One region of the Rhodococcus indonesiensis genome, then DNA from elsewhere that is predicted to be linked to it. Evidence: riboswitches for the same ligand, from Rfam matches in the RefSeq annotation. Region 1 holds a riboswitch; the other holds the start of a gene.
What was found. Region 1 has a riboswitch for cyclic di-AMP ahead of ACM26Y_RS05445 (resuscitation-promoting factor Rpf1 domain-containing protein). Riboswitches for the same ligand answer to the same signal wherever they lie in the genome.
Positions count from the first base shown of each region.

Region 2: another riboswitch for cyclic di-AMP. It lies ahead of ACM26Y_RS14715 (C40 family peptidase); the one in region 1 lies ahead of ACM26Y_RS05445 (resuscitation-promoting factor Rpf1 domain-containing protein).

Region 1 covers NZ_CP180630.1:1,156,725-1,164,139, forward strand. Annotated here, with positions in the region: gene ACM26Y_RS05435 (helicase-associated domain-containing protein) at 1-1,650, opposite strand, end outside; gene ACM26Y_RS05440 (hypothetical protein) at 1,711-1,899, shown strand; gene ACM26Y_RS05445 (resuscitation-promoting factor Rpf1 domain-containing protein) at 1,964-2,548, opposite strand; cyclic di-AMP (ydaO/yuaA leader) riboswitch at 2,558-2,783, opposite strand; gene ACM26Y_RS05450 (YccF domain-containing protein) at 2,995-3,387, opposite strand; gene ACM26Y_RS05455 (hypothetical protein) at 3,384-3,626, opposite strand; gene ACM26Y_RS05460 (cold-shock protein) at 3,794-4,204, shown strand; gene ACM26Y_RS05465 (DUF2771 family protein) at 4,313-4,780, opposite strand; gene ACM26Y_RS05470 (MFS transporter) at 4,777-6,459, opposite strand; gene ACM26Y_RS05475 (glutaminyl-peptide cyclotransferase) at 6,521-7,327, opposite strand; gene ACM26Y_RS05480 (DUF3027 domain-containing protein) at 7,377-7,415, shown strand, end outside.
Region 2 covers NZ_CP180630.1:3,196,926-3,204,340, reverse strand. Annotated here, with positions in the region: gene ACM26Y_RS14720 (DEDD exonuclease domain-containing protein) at 1-1,506, opposite strand, end outside; cyclic di-AMP (ydaO/yuaA leader) riboswitch at 1,996-2,163, shown strand; gene ACM26Y_RS14715 (C40 family peptidase) at 2,178-2,759, shown strand; gene ACM26Y_RS14710 (NlpC/P60 family protein) at 2,959-4,002, shown strand; gene ACM26Y_RS14705 (hypothetical protein) at 4,058-5,386, shown strand; gene ACM26Y_RS14700 (glycosyltransferase family 4 protein) at 5,429-6,556, shown strand; gene ACM26Y_RS14695 (hypothetical protein) at 6,631-7,029, shown strand; gene ACM26Y_RS14690 (SRPBCC family protein) at 7,153-7,415, shown strand, end outside.

The DNA.
Region 1 (7,415 bases):
GGTCAGCGCCTGGGGGACCGGCGTTCGCGAATGCGTGGCGAACAGGGCGTGCAGGTCGGCGGCGCCGGTGCCGGCATCCAGGGCGCGGCGCACGCCGGCCTCGGTCACCCGGTACACGGTCGCGGCGCCCGCCGACTCGACGTCGGCGACCAGAGCGATGCGGTCCGCGAGTTCGGGTACCAGCGGACCGGGCGCGACCACCGTCAGGTCGGCCTGGACGAGCACGTAGTCGACCGGCTCGGGCAGGACCGCGGCCATCTCGGCGTCGGGGTCGCCGCCGTGCAGCAGCGCCTTACCGGGGGAGGCGAGAGCACCGTGCGCGACGACGGCCAATGCCGTCGCTTCGCGCAGCGTCTCGGCCACCGTGTCACCGCCGAGCCGGGCCGCCCACCGCGGCCGCCGCCAGGCCAGCACGGCTCGTGCCACCTCCGCGTCGGGCGCCGACCCGGGTACCTCGGCGAGCAGCTCGAGCAGCAGACGTCGCTCTCGGGGTGCGGCGGTGGACCGGACCTCGTCGGAGAGTGCGGCGATCGGCTTGTCCGTCGCGTCGCGGCGCCCGACGAGCCACATGCGGCGCGGCGCGTCGAGCCACGCGCCGGCGAGCACGGCCCAGCGCTGCGCGGGGGGTGCGTTCGACCAGCCGTCGGCGGCGGTGGTCGGCGCCCAGTAGTCGTCGACGTCCGTGGTCGGCGCCGGCTGCGGCATGCCCCGCGCGATCAGGCCGGCGGCGGCGAGCACCTCGACGAGCAGCGCGGCGAGCTGCTCGTCCACGTCGACCGTCTTGGCGAGGCGACGCAGTTCCCGCACCCCGAGACCCCCGGACTTGAGAGCGGGAGCGGGGAGGGCTCCGAGCGCGTCGATCAGGTTCTCGCAGTGCCGCAGCAGCTCGAGGGCGGCACCCGCCGCGGTGGCGTTGACGTCGGCGACGACGTGCGTCGCGGGCAGCGGCCGGGGCGGGGTGAGGGTGGCGGGGTCGAACGGCGCCTCCTCGCGCAGCGCCTGACCGACGCGGTGCGGCAGCTCGACGGTCTCGTCGTCGAGCCGGATCAGCAGCCCGGCCGCGATCAGGCGCTGCACGGGCCGGTCGGCGGGGGTGCCGGGGGCGGCGTCGCGGGTCCGCCCGACGGGGGAGGTGCGCGCCAGCGTGTCGAGCAGGCTGCGCCGGGCCGGGTCGAGGCCGGCGAGGACGGTACCGAGTTCGTCGGGCAGCTGGTCGGGGTCGGGGCCGCGGCCGAGGCGCCACGGCACCGTCGCGGCGGCGGCCTCGACGACCCGCAGCCCGTCGGCCGGGCCCCACACGAAGGAGAGCCGGCGCAGGGCCTCGAGGGAACGGTCGACGTTCTTGGCGGTGACACGACCGGAGAGGGAGTCGAGCAGAGCGCGTCGCGTGACGGGCTCCCGGTCGGCCCCCAGCCGGGTCAGGGCCTCGACCACCCCGAAGTCGAGGACGGAGAGCTCGTCGGCGGCGCGGAACACCGAAGCACGCTGCTGTGCGCGGCCGGCCAGGACGGTCATCGTGGCGGGTGGCGGGACCACCAGGTCGGGGCGGGCGCGCAGCAACTCGCCGAGGTCGGCGTCGCGGCGGTCGGCGAGCCAGCGGGCGAGTGACTCCGGGCCGGTCTCCGGCGCGGCGGGGTCGGTGGCGGTCATCGACACCAAGATTAGAGACCTGAAGTGGCTGTCCGTGAACCTGCCTGCCAAAATGAGCGCATGGCTGACAATTCGAAGAAGCAGTACGTCGATCCGGGGTGGCCCAAGGTGGCGGACGGGGACCATGCCGTCACCGAGTTGTCCTCGACTCGTTCCGGCCCGCTGTCCCCGTACGGTGAGGAGATGGAGTTCCCGCTGCCCGTCGACGCCCTCCCGTACACCCATCCCCGCACCGTCATCAACCGCTGATCCGGATTGCGAAAGAGCCCCGCACCTGCAGGTGCGGGGCTCTTTCGTGCGGCTGTGCCGGGTGTCAGCTCGGCAGGGCGGCGTTGACCGCGTCGACGAGGTTCTGGTCGACGGCGATGCCGGCCTGGCGCAGGGCGTCGAGACCCTGTTCGAAACCGGCCCGCAGGCCCTGGGCCTCGGCGGGCAGCGCAGGCACCTCGGGTGCCTCGGGGGCGGCCTCGACGACCGGGGTGTTCTGGACGGTGCCGGCGCTCGTGGACGGCGCGCTGCGCTGCGTCGGCGCACTGCTCAGGCCGAGGCTCGAGGAGCAGGACGGCCATGCGCCCCAGCCCTGGCCGGCCAGCACTCGCTCGGCGACGACGATCTGCTCTTCACGGCTGGCCTGGTTGGCGGTCGCGGCGTACTCGCCGCCGCCGTAGGCGTTCCACGTGCTGGGGGAGAACTGCAGGCCACCCTGGTAGCCGTTGCCGGTGTTGATGCCCCAGTTGCCGCCGGACTCGCACTGCGCGAGGCGATCCCAGTCGGAGTCGGGAGCGGCGTTGGCGGTGCCGCTGAAGGCGACGCCCGTGACGCCGAGAACGGCGCTGGTCAGCGCGAACTTGGCGACGGTGCGGCCGGTGTTGGTGGGTTTGCGATGGCGTCCGCTCATGTCGGCTCCGGTTCCTCTCCGTACGCGCCTGCGAGGTCAGCTGTCGGGTTCGGGCTGAAGAGGTAGCCCGGCCTCCTCGCCGGTGGGCGATTCGGCTTCACCCCGAGGACCGTCGCCGTGGCGACGATCCGGGTGCCTCCTGGGAATCGGTGTTCCCTGGGAGACCGTGTGGGTCCCCCGCTTCCTGCTCCCGTGGATCGTTCGTCGGGACACCGGGATTCCGCGGAGCAGGATTTGGCGCGACGGACCCGGGGTGGCCGAACCAACCGGCCGGACACGACGGTAACGGCTCGGGACGGTGATTGTCACCAATTGATAACGCCGGGCGTCGCACGCACGATGCAGAGGTGGCCGGTGTGGCGCGATGAAGTCGCAGGTAGGGCCGAAAGTCCATCGCCGGTTCCGGTCTGCGACCTCCCCGTTATTCCCGCGTTATGTGAGGAACGTCACACGTAACCCGGCCGGTTGTCCACCGGGACGATGTCCTTCCCGAGCGGCATCAGCGAGATCGGCACCATCTTCAGATTCGCGAGCGCCAGCGGGATGCCGATGATCGTGATCGCCATCGCGATCGCCGTCACGACGTGCCCCAGGGCGAGCCAGATGCCGGCGACGACCACCCAGATCACGTTGCCGATCAGCGAACCCGCCCCCGCTGTGGGCTTGTCCACCACCGTCTTGCCGAACGGCCACAGCGCGTACACGCCGATGCGGAACGCCGCGATGCCGAACGGGATGGTGATGATCAGCACGAAGCAGATCAGGCCCGCCACGAAGTACCCCAGCGCCAGCCACAGGCCGCCGAAGACCAGCCAGATGATGTTGAGCAGAATCCTCACGTGCGGTCCCTTCCGCGGGCGCGCCGGCCGGAGCGCAGCGCGAAGGTCAAGGCCAGCACGAAACCGAGCGGCCAGGCGAGAGTCAGCAGATACAGGACCAGGCCCGGCCGGCCGTCGGTGACGACGGGGGTCAGGAAGATCGCCACGACGGCGACGACCCCGACCGCGAAGCAGGCCAGCGCGGCCTTGAGCAGGCCGTTGCCCGGTACGGAAGAACTGGAGGTACCCACGCGTTCCACCGTAGTGCTTCCGCGGCCCGGCGCGCCTTCGCCGGACTTTCGGAAGCGGACTCCGCCACGGGTACACTGACGCATGTCTGCGCGTCCCGCACTCGAAGCGGGGCGCGTTGTTTTGCATATCCACTCGTGCCCTGCGGGGCACGGCTGTCGAGGAGCGGGTGAACGCAGTGCCTACCGGCAAGGTGAAGTGGTACGACGTGGAGAAGGGCTTCGGCTTCCTGTCCCAGGAGGAGGGCGAGGACGTCTACGTACGCGCGTCCGCGCTCCCGGCCGGGGTCGAGGGCCTCAAGCCGGGGCAGCGGGTCGAGTTCGGCATGGCCGCGGGCCGCCGCGGGCCGCAGGCCCTCAGTCTGAAACTGCTCGAGCCGTTGCCGTCGGTCCGTCAGGGTGGCCGGCGCGAGGCGGCCCCCCAGAAGCGGCACACCCCCGACGAACTGCACGGCATGGTCGAGGACATGATCAAGCTCCTCGAGGCCACCGTGCAGCCGGAGCTGCGCAGGGGCCGTCATCCCGAGCGCAAGACCGCCCAGCGGATCTCCGAGGTCATGCGCGCCGTCGCGCGCGAACTCGACGCCTGACGCCTGAGCGAGAGGGGCCTTCCGGTGCAGCACCGGAAGGCCCCTCTCGCGTGCGCTGTGGCTCGGAACGCGTGCGCGTTGTGGCTCGGAACGCGTGCGCGTTGTGGCTCAGAACGTCTGGATGGCCCAGACCGGCGCCTGCTCCCCGGTCGCGGGCAGCTGCAGCACCACGTTCAGCAACTGCGCTCCGGGATCGGACGGCACCGTCACGGCACGGGCCTGACCGGGCGTGTAGTCACGGAACCCCTCGAAGATCTCACCGGTGCGCGGATCGCCGTAGGTGACGTTGAGCCGCCAGTCGGACTCCGCGATCTCCGACGGCAGCGACAACTGCAGCGGCATGCCGGCCGGGACCTCGAGCATCACCGCCTCCAGGCCGGCGCACGTGCCGTCGGCGCTGCACAGGCCGGGATCGACCGTGACCGTACGGCCCTGCGCATACGCCGTCACCGTGGGCAGGCTCGGCGGTGCCGACCGGACGAGGGAGACCACGACCGCGGTGAGCCCGCCGATCGCGATCAGCGCCACGACCACCAGGATCGCGATCGTCTTCTTCGTCCGGGGGTGCAGTCTCATCGGGTTCCGTTTCTCGTCGTACGTCCGCCTGGCCGCGGGATGCGACCGGTGGTCTCCTGGGTGGCGTGTTCCGGGCGTTTGCCTCCGAAGCCCGGAACGACGGTGCCTCCACGGTAGGTGAGGATCGTCTGCGTCAGCCCGAGGGCCAGCACGACCGTGATCACGGTGAACCCGAGCCAGTACTCGGTGGGCAGCAGCACCCCCAGCGCCCCACCGAACACCCAGCTCAGTTGCAGCACCGTCTCCGAACGACCGAACCCGGACGCGATGGACTCCTCCGGGAGGTCCTGCTGCAGGGACGCATCCAGCGACACCTTCGCCAGGGCGCTCGCGCAGGCCCCCACCAGCGCCACCAGCGCCGCGGTGAACAGGCTGCCCGTCGCGGCGGCCAGCGCCGCGACCACCGTCACGGCCGCGGTGCAGCGCACCACGATCAAGGCCGGCCGGCCCAGGGTGAGTCGCGCGCCGGTCGCGTTGCCGGTGAAGTTGCCGACGGCGGCGGCGGCGCCGACCAGGCCCAGCATCGCGGCCTGGACCAAGGGCTCGTGCTCGGTCCTCGACTTGGCGACGAAGGCGATGAACAAGGTCAGGAAACCGGTGAGCACCCGGATCGTGCCGTTACCCCACAGTCCGGTGAGCACGGCCCGTCCCAGCGGCTGGCGACGGCCCTTCCCGCCGCCGGTGGCGCGCCCGGGTGCCGCGACCACTTCGGTGCGGGCCTCGGCACCGTGATACGACAGCGTGGCCGGCACCTCACCCTCGGTGACCTCCACCCACGAGGGGATCCGCATGCTCAGGTACGCGCCGAACGCGGTGATGGCGGCACACAGCCACAGGGCCCCGGACGAGCCGAACAACCAGGCCGCGGCGGCGGCGACCGCCCCGGCGCCCATCGTGCCGCCCACCAGGCCGAAGACCGTCAGCCGCGAGTTCACCCGGACGAGATCGATCTCGGGTGGCAGCACCCGCGGTGTCACCGCCGACTTGAGCACGGCGAACGATTTGGACAGCACCATCATCGCGAGGGCGGCGGGGTACAGGCCCCAGCTGTCGAAGTTGAACACCAGCACCACCGCGAGCACGGTGCGGGCTGCGAACGAGGTCGCCAGCGCCAGCCGACGACCGTGCTGCAACCGGTCGAGCAGCGGGCCGATCAGCGGGGCGATCACCGCGAAGGGGGCGATCGTGATGAGCAGATACAGGGCGACCTTGGTCTTGTCCTCACCCGTCGCCGCGGAGAAGAACAGGGTGTTCGCCAGGGCCACGGCGACCGCGGCGTCGCTGGCGAAGTTCGCCATCGTCGCGTAGGTCAGGGCCGTCAGGCCCGAGCGGTCCGCGCCGTCCGCCGTGGCGGCCCGGCGGAACGTCGCGATGCCCTTGCTCGTCAGCTCCCGGCTGCGTAGCGCCGCGACGCGCGTGACCGTGAGCTTGCGCGGCATCCGCGGGGCCCGTGGGGCGTCGGCCCGCTCGCCGCGGGACGTGTCGTCGCCCCGGTGCCGGCGGGCGTCCTCGACCGGGTGCAGCGGTGGCAGGGGAGTGCGCCGCGCGGACGTGCGCCGCGGCGGCGGATAGTTGCCGTTGCCGGGGTGCGGGGCCCGGGCCGACGGGCGGGGGCGACCGCCGACGTCGGCACGACGGTCCGCGTCGTCGTGCGCGCGTTCCTCGTCCGAATCGGTCACGGCACAATTCTGTCGCACCGGGCGGATCGGCGTTCGTCGACGTACCCCACCGGTGCCGCGGTCACGGCACGAACCGCACCTCGAACATCGACGGCCAGTACTTGCCGGTGACGAGGAAGCGATCGGTACCGGGCAGGTGGGCGATTCCGTTGAGCACGTCGATGCGCTCGCGCCGGCCTTCGGTCAGGTGTTCGCGCAGTGCTCCGGCGTCCACCACGGCGGTCACCCGGCCCTCGTCCGGGTCGATGCGCAGGATCTCGTCGGTCTTCCACACGTTCGCGTACACCGCACCGTCGTCGGTGCACTCGAGTTCGTTGAGCCGGGTGGCGGCGCTGCCCTCACGCAGTACCGTGACCCGGCCCGTCTCGGCGAAGGTCCCGGGGTGCCGGAACGTCAGTTCCGCCGTGCCGTCGCTCATCACCAGCCGGTCGTTCTGTGCACACAGTCCCCAGCCCTCCCCGTCGTAGCCGGCGCGGCCGCGTTCGGCCAGGGTGTCCCGGTCCCGAGCGATCGCGACCCCGTCCTGCCACGTCAGCTGCCACACGGTGGCGCCGGCGACCGTGATGCCTTCGCCGAACATGTCGTCCGGCACGGGGACCCGGACCCGTTCGGCGCCGGTGGCCAGCGACCGCGCCGCGATCCACGATCGGCCGGACAGGCCGGTGCCCTCGAGCAGTTCGTCGCCGGACACCTCGAGACCCTGAGTGAACGCGGCAGGATCGTGCGGGTACACGGCCACGACTTCGGTGCGCAGCCGCTCGACCGGCGGCCCGGGATCCGCCGGGGCGGAGCCGCACGCGGCGGCCGCCACACCGGCCACGACCGCGGCCGCGACCGCGGCTGCGACGGAGAGCGGACGTCGGCGCATGCCCACATGATGGCAGCCGAGGCTCGCGGCGACGGTTCCGTGCGGCAGAATGGGCTCCGTGAGTGGTGTGCCTTCCTCAGTTGCTTCC
Region 2 (7,415 bases), 2.0 Mb from region 1:
TGGAGCGACTCCCGCCCCCGCGAGCCGGCCCGCCCGGATCACCGCGAACTCCCAGCCGCCCTCTGCCCGCCGGCGGGCAGCGATCAGCTCGTCCACCGCCGCGAGAGCGGCCAGGCGCTGCGTCCGGCGCAGTGCGAGCACGGCGTCGGCCGTGCGGTCGCGCAACCTGGCCGCGCTCTCGAACAGTTCGGCGGCGCCGAGGTGTTCGATGCCTCGGCGCATCCGATGCAGCGGCTCGTCGTCCTCTCCGCGGAGCAGGGCGCGGGCGAGGTCCACTTGCCGTGCGTACTCGGCGGGGGTCTGCAGTCCGGCGGCTGCCGCGGCGCAGGCTCCGACGGCGTCCGGCGGGCAGTGCTCGCCGTGTCGCTTCGTGCGGGGTATGCGGCGGGTGCAGGTCCGCAGGTGGCAGAACTCGGCGACGGTCGTGGCCACGGCGACGGCGTCGGCCCGCGAGGAGAACGGACCGACGGCGTCGACCGTGGGGCCGCCGACCGGATGCGGTGGAGCCGCGGCGGGCGTCCGCACGACGGACAGCCGGGGGAACGCCTCGTCGGTGAGGGTGATCCACCAGCCCCGCGCGGGGAACTTGGAGCGGCGGTTGTAGGGCGGAGCGTGCGCGGCCAGCAGTCTCAGCTCCCGCACCCCGGCCTCGAGTGCATGAGCGCATTCGACGTGGTCGATCCGGGTGGTGAGCGCCACCATCTCCTTCAACCGGGGCCGGGTCTCGGAACCCGTGAAGTAGTTGCGCACGCGGCGGCGCAGGTCCACGGCCGTACCGATGTACAGCACCTCGTCGGAGGGCCCGCGGAACAGGTACACGCCGGGCCGTCGCGGCAGGTGTGCCGCGAGGGACCGCTTGGCGCGTTGCTCCGCGGTGACCGCCGGCAGGTAGTCCCGCAGTTCGGTGAGGCTGTGGACACCCTGGTTCCCGACGCGCTCGATGAGCGCGTGCAGGACGTCGACGGTGGCCCGGGCGTCGTCGAGCGCGCGGTGCGTGGGCGTGGTGGACACGCGGAACAACTCGGCGAGGGCGGACAGTCGCACGGACGGGGCCTCGTCCCGGCCGAGCACGCGGCGCGCGAGCTTGACCGTGCACAGCACCGTGAACCGCGGCCACGCGACTTCGGTGCGGGACGCCGCGGCCCGCAGGAAGCCGACGTCGAAGCCCGCGTTGTGCGCGACGAGCACGGCCCCTGCGGCGAACTCGAGGAACGACGGCAGGACCTGCTCGATCCGGGGCGCGGAACACACCATGGCGGTGGTGATGCCGGTGAGCTGGACGATGTTCGGCGGGATCGACCGGCCCGGGTCGACGAGCGTGGCGAACTCACCGAGTACTTCACCGCCGCGGATCTTGACCGCGCCGATCTCCGTGATGGCGTCGTCCGTGGAGCTGCCGCCGGTGGTCTCGAGGTCGACGACGACGAACAGCGTCTCCCGCAACGGCGTGTCCAGTTCGTCGAACCCGAGCTGCACCCCGACGGCAGGGTCGGGTCGTCGGGGCACGGTCACGTCGTCAGGGTAGGAGCCGGGTCCGACACCGCGGGGAGTGGGATCCGGCACCAACCGGAGGGAAAAAGAGGGTCGGAGGCCCGGACCCGGCTCGACGAGACGAGGATCACATCGTCGATCACCCGTGTGGGTGTGGGCGCCGCCCCGACGGGGTAGCGACCCGGGTGGCACGGTGGGGCGTGTCGCCGCGACGGGCGGTGTCGCAGGCGTCCTCGCCGCGGAGATCGCCCGCGGGACCTGCGACGACGTGTCAGCGGGCCGGTGGCGGGCCCCGGGGCGTGCCGGCCACCGCCGCCGGGGCCGTCGCCCTCGAACCGACCGTTACGTTTCCGTGATCGCGCGGCCGGGGTCGTGCGGCCCGAATCGGGCATATCTGTCAATCTGCGGCCCATGAAGCGTCGAAGCTCGACATCCTCCGATGCGATTTCGTAATCTTTTCGAGACCAAGCGGTGAGGATGTCGAACCACCAGAGGGGAGACGCCGCTCGGTCACCGCCTAATCGGCGCATCCACAGCGGGTGCCCGAGCCGGGGACCCACGTTGTCCTCTGGGGTGAATCCCCTCCGACCGTCACCGCGGAACGAGGGGTAGGGCTGATCTTCCCAGCCCGAACCCGTCAGCTAACTCGGTCGGCGGACGAACGGAAGAAATGGAGCAAACCCCTCGTGGCGTCTCAGATTTCCAAGCGCACCGTCCGGCGCGCTGTCGTTGCCGGTGCCCTCGCTCTCGGTGCGGTCACCGTCTCGGCCGGTCCCGCCCTCGCGGAGCCGATCACCATTCCCGGCGTCGGCTCGTTCGACCTGCCGGCCGGCGTGACCCTTCCGCCGGAGGTCACCAACCTCGTCCCGCCGGCCCCGCAGGGTGCCGCACCGGCTCCGGCCGCGCCCTTCAGCGCGCCGGTGACCTCGGTTGCCCAGCGCGCCGTGGACGCAGCCCACAGCAAGCTCGGCGCCCCCTACGTCTACGGCGCCGCCGGTCCTGATGCCTTCGACTGCTCCGGACTGGTGCAGTGGGCCTACAAGCAGGCCGGTCTGAACCTGCCGCGCACCAGTTACGACCAGGCCTCCGCCGGCCGGGCCGTGGACGTCTCCGCCCTGCAGCCCGGCGACGTCGTGTCGTTCTACGGCGGTGGCCACTCCGGCATCTACATCGGCAACGGCAACGTCATCCACGCGTCGACCTCGGGTCAGCCCGTGAAGATCGCTCCGATGAACTCGATGCCGGTCGACGGGGCCCGCCGCTACTGAGCGACGACTCCACGACTGTCACGCAGTGCAGCGGGGGCGGACCGGTCGACGCCGGTCCGCCCCCGCTGGCGCTCCGGGGCCGCACTGCCCGGCGCAGCCGGAGCTACCGGCGGGTAGACACGACCCGGAGCCCTTCCGTAACCTGATCGAGATTTTTCGGGTAACGGGTGCGCAACGTCGAACGAAAGGACCTGGTCCCGTGGTGGTGGACTGGACGAAACCGTCGCTTCGGGCGCTGGTGATCGGGGTGCTCCTCGCGGTGTTCTCGGTGGCCGCCCCGGCCGGCGCCGACCCGGTGGGGGAGAGCCCCACCGCCGCACTGGAGCGGCTGGCCGAGCTGTCACGCAAGTCCGAGCAGACCACCGAGGCGCTGCACAACGCCGGAATCGACCTCGACGCGAAGGTCGAGGCCCAGCGCGCCGCCGACGCGGCTCTGACGCGCGACCGGGAGGTGCTGGCCGCCGCGGAAGCGGAACTCGCCGTCTTCCGGCCCACGGTGGACAAGCTCGCCGTCGCCAACTATCGCGGCGCCCGCACCAACCGGTTGTTCGCTCTGATGGTCAGCGAGTCGCCCCAGCAGCTGCTCGACCAGATGGCGGCGCTCGACGTCATCGCCCACCAGACCGCCGACCAGGTCGCGGGATTCCGCACCGCGTCGGCCGCGGCCACGGAGGCTGCGCTGGCCTCCCAGCGCTCGGCCGACCAGGCGCGCGCCGCCGCCGAGCAGGCCCAGGTCGTGCGGGACGAACTGCAGCGGCAGCAGAGCGAACTCGAGGCCCGGATCGACGAGGTGCTCGCCGCGTTCGCCGACCTGAGCGCCGAGGAGAAGGCCACCCTCGCCGGCACCCCGTTCCCCCCGGGATTCGATGCCGAGAAGATCCTGTCGAGCCTGGCCCCCGGCAGCGGCAGCGGTGCCCTGCAAGCCGGCATGACCCGGATCGGCAGCCCGTACAGCTGGGGTGCCGCCGGTCCCTCCGAGTTCGACTGCTCCGGTCTGGTGGTGTGGGCCTACAAGCAGATCGGCAAGGACCTGCCGCGGTCGAGTCAGGCCCAGGCGCAGGGGGGCACCCCCGTCCCGCGCGATCAGCTCCGACCCGGCGACGTCGTGACCTTCTACGACGACGCCTCGCACGTGGGGCTGTACGCGGGTAACGGCAACGTCCTGCACGCCTCCACCTACGGAGTGCCGGTCAAGGTCGCCCCGATGGACCGGATGCCGTTCCACAACGCCCGCCGGTACTGACGTCCGCCGCGCCGCCCCCGCGGCGCCGTCGTGGGCGCGACCTACACTGGCCGCCGTGCCCGCGCCCGATTCGTCGCCCCGCCCCCCTGGCAGCCGCCGGTGGGAGCGGCTCGGCGTCGCCGGACTGGTCGTCGCGGTCCTGGCCGTCGGCCTCTCGCTCGCGTTCACGCCCGACGACGGCCCGGCGGAACCGGGCTCGCACCGGGCCGTGCAGGAACTGCTCGACACATGGTCCCGGGCCGTGCGCACCGCCGACCCGGCGGTACTCGCCACCGTCGTGGATCCCCGCGCCCGCCCGGGACTGCTCGACGCGGAGGTCCGCCGCGCGGAGGCCCTCGCCGCGTTGCCGCTGGCGGACTTCGCCTACGAGCTCGGTCCGGACCTCGGCACCGACGTCCCCGACGACCTGGCGGCCCGGCTCGGCGCCGACGAGGCCCGTGCCCTCACCGTCCTGCTGCGCTACGCCGTCGAAGGGATCGACGACGAACCGACGCGCAAGCCCGTGACGGTGGTCCTCGCCCGCCGGGGGGAGCAGTGGCACCTCGTCGACGACCGCCCGCTGCCGGGCGCGGAAACCACCACCTGGCGGGGGCCGTGGGACTACGGCCCACTCGAGGTCCGGGCCGTGGACACCGGAGCCGGGAGCCGGTCCCTCGTCGTGGGCCATCCCGAGCACTCGTCCCTCGTCGCCGACATCGCCGCCGAACTCGCCGCCGCCGTCGAGGCCGTGGACGCCGTGTGGGGAACCGGATGGCCCCGCCGCGCCCTCGTGCTCGTCACCGCCTCGCACGACGAGTTCACCACCCAGGTCGGCAGCCGCTACAACGGCGCGGACATCGCTGCCGTCGCGGTGTCCGACGCCGTCGATCACGAGCGGGGCGAGACCACCGGTCAGCGCATCGTCTTCAGTCCCGCCGCGGAGCAGCGGCTGGACCGGGCGGGCCTGCGGGCGATCCTGCGTCACGAACTCACCCACGTCGCGGCGCGCACCGACACCGTCGACGGGTCACCGCTGTGGATCCTCGAAGGCTATGCCGACTACGTCGGCTACCGCGGCACCGGCGGCGATCTCGCCGCGATCGCGCCCACCCTCGCCGCCGTGGTCGCCGAGCGCGGGGCGCCGACCACGCTGCCCGCGGACGCCGACTTCGCCGGCGACGGCGCGCGCCTGGCGTACGAGAGCGCATGGTCGATCGCGACGTTCGTCGCCGAGGAGTTCGGCAGCGAGCGGCTCACCGCGCTGTACCGGCGGCTGGCCGCCGGGCCTGCCGACCCCCGGGAACTCGACGCCGCCGTCGGCGACGTGCTCGGTGTGGACGTGGAGCAGCTCGTCGACCGATGGCGGGGCCGGCTCGAAACGCAGGTGCCGGCACCCGTCGGCTGACCCGCCGCCGGGGCCGCCCGCAGCACCGCCTACCGTGAGCGCATGCCCCGAACGCTGCTGGTCACCAACGACTTTCCGCCCCGGCCCGGGGGGATCCAGTCCTATCTGCAAGCGTTCGCGGCCCAGGTGCCGCCGGACGACCTCGTCGTCTACGCTCCGCGATGGCGCGGGGACAGTCACGTGAAGTTCGACGCCCGGCAACCCTTCGAGGTCGTCCGCCACCCCACGACCCTGATGTTGCCGACCCCCGCCGTGGCGCGGCGGGCGGCCCAGCTCATGACCGACCGCGGCTGCGAGACCGTGTGGTTCGGCGCTGCGGCCCCGTTGGCCCTGCTCGCCCCCGGGTTGCGCCGCGCCGGCGCCCGCCGGATCGTGGCCAGCACCCACGGGCACGAGGTCGGGTGGTCGATGGTGCCCGCCGGACGGCAGGCGCTGCGCCGCATCGGCGACACCACCGACGCCGTCACCTACGTCAGCCGGTACACCCGCGGTCGATTCGCCTCGGCGTTCGGTCCCGGCGCCGGTCTCGAGCACCTGCCGTCCGGCGTGGACACCGAAGTGTTCCGGCCGGATCCCGCAGCTCGCGCGGAACTGCGCGCCCGGTACCGCCTCGGGGACCGCCCCACCGTGCTGTGCCTGTCCCGGCTCGTGCCGCGCAAGGGCCAGGACATGCTCATCCGTGCGCTGCCCGAGATCCGGCGCCGCGTCGACGGGGCGGTGCTCGTGATCGTCGGCGGGGGCCCGTACCACGACCGCCTCCGCAGACTGGCCCGCACCGTCGCGGTCGAGGACCACGTCGTGATCACCGGAGGAGTGCCGGCCGCCGAACTCGCCGCCCACCACACCATCGCGGACGTGTTCGCGATGCCGTGCCGTACGCGCGGCGCCGGCCTCGACGTCGAAGGTCTCGGGATCGTCTATCTCGAGGCCTCCGCCACCGGGGTGCCCGTGGTGGCGGGCCGCTCCGGCGGCGCGCCGGAGACCGTGCGGGAAGGAGAGACCGGTGTCGTCGTGGACGGCACCTCGGTCGCGGCGGTGGCAGCCGCCGTCGCCGACCTCCTCGCCGACCGCGACCGCGCGGCGGCGATGGGCGCAGCCGGCCGTGCCTGGGTGGGCGCCGAATGGCGGTGGGACGTGCTCGGCGAGAAGCTGCGGCGGCTGCTGGCCTGACGTACCGGCCGTCCGGCCGCGGCCCGCGCAACCCCCTGGAAGAGCCGGGACCGGTCGTGTGTGAAGCTGTCCCCGTGAGCAGCATTCAGGTGGCCGATCAGGCCTTCATCGCCGCGGCGCCGAGCCGGATCGCGGCCGAGATCGCCGAGCCCCGCCGCTGGCGGTCGTGGTGGCCCGACCTGGACCTGACGGTCCGAGAGGACCGAGCCGAGAAGGGCATCCGGTGGTCGGTCGGCGGCGCGCTGACCGGCACGATGGAGGTCTGGCTCGAGCCGATGCTCGACGGCGCGATCGTGCACTACTTCCTGCACTGCGAACCGGCCGGGATGCCGCCGGAGAAGGCGGGGGAGTGGGACCTCGCCGCCATGAATCACCGGCGCCGCGTCGCCGGCAAGGTCATGACGTTCGACGTGAAGCGGCGGCTCGACGCCGGGCGCGCCGCCGGCGAACCTCCACAGGACCCCCACCCCTGATCGACGGACCGTATGTGCAGGCGACGAGCCCGCACCGGAACTACTACGGTGTGATAGACAGCGGTCTCCGCGTGTGCCGATCCGGTAGACGACGGGGACAGACGGAAAGGAAGCGTTCGTCGCATGGCCGAGAAGACCAAACGGTCGATCACCATCGATGCTCCGTCCGATCGGGTGATGGCCGTGATCGCCGATTTCGACGCGTACCCGACCTGGGTCTCGGCAGCGAAATCCGTGGAAGTGCTCGCCGTCGAGTCCGGAGGACGCGCCGAGCGGGTCCGGTTCGTGCTCGACGCAGGCGTGGTGCGCGACACGTACGAGCTGGTCTACCAGTGGGCTCCGGACGGCCGGTCGGTCAGCTGGGAACTCGTCGCGGGGGAGATCCA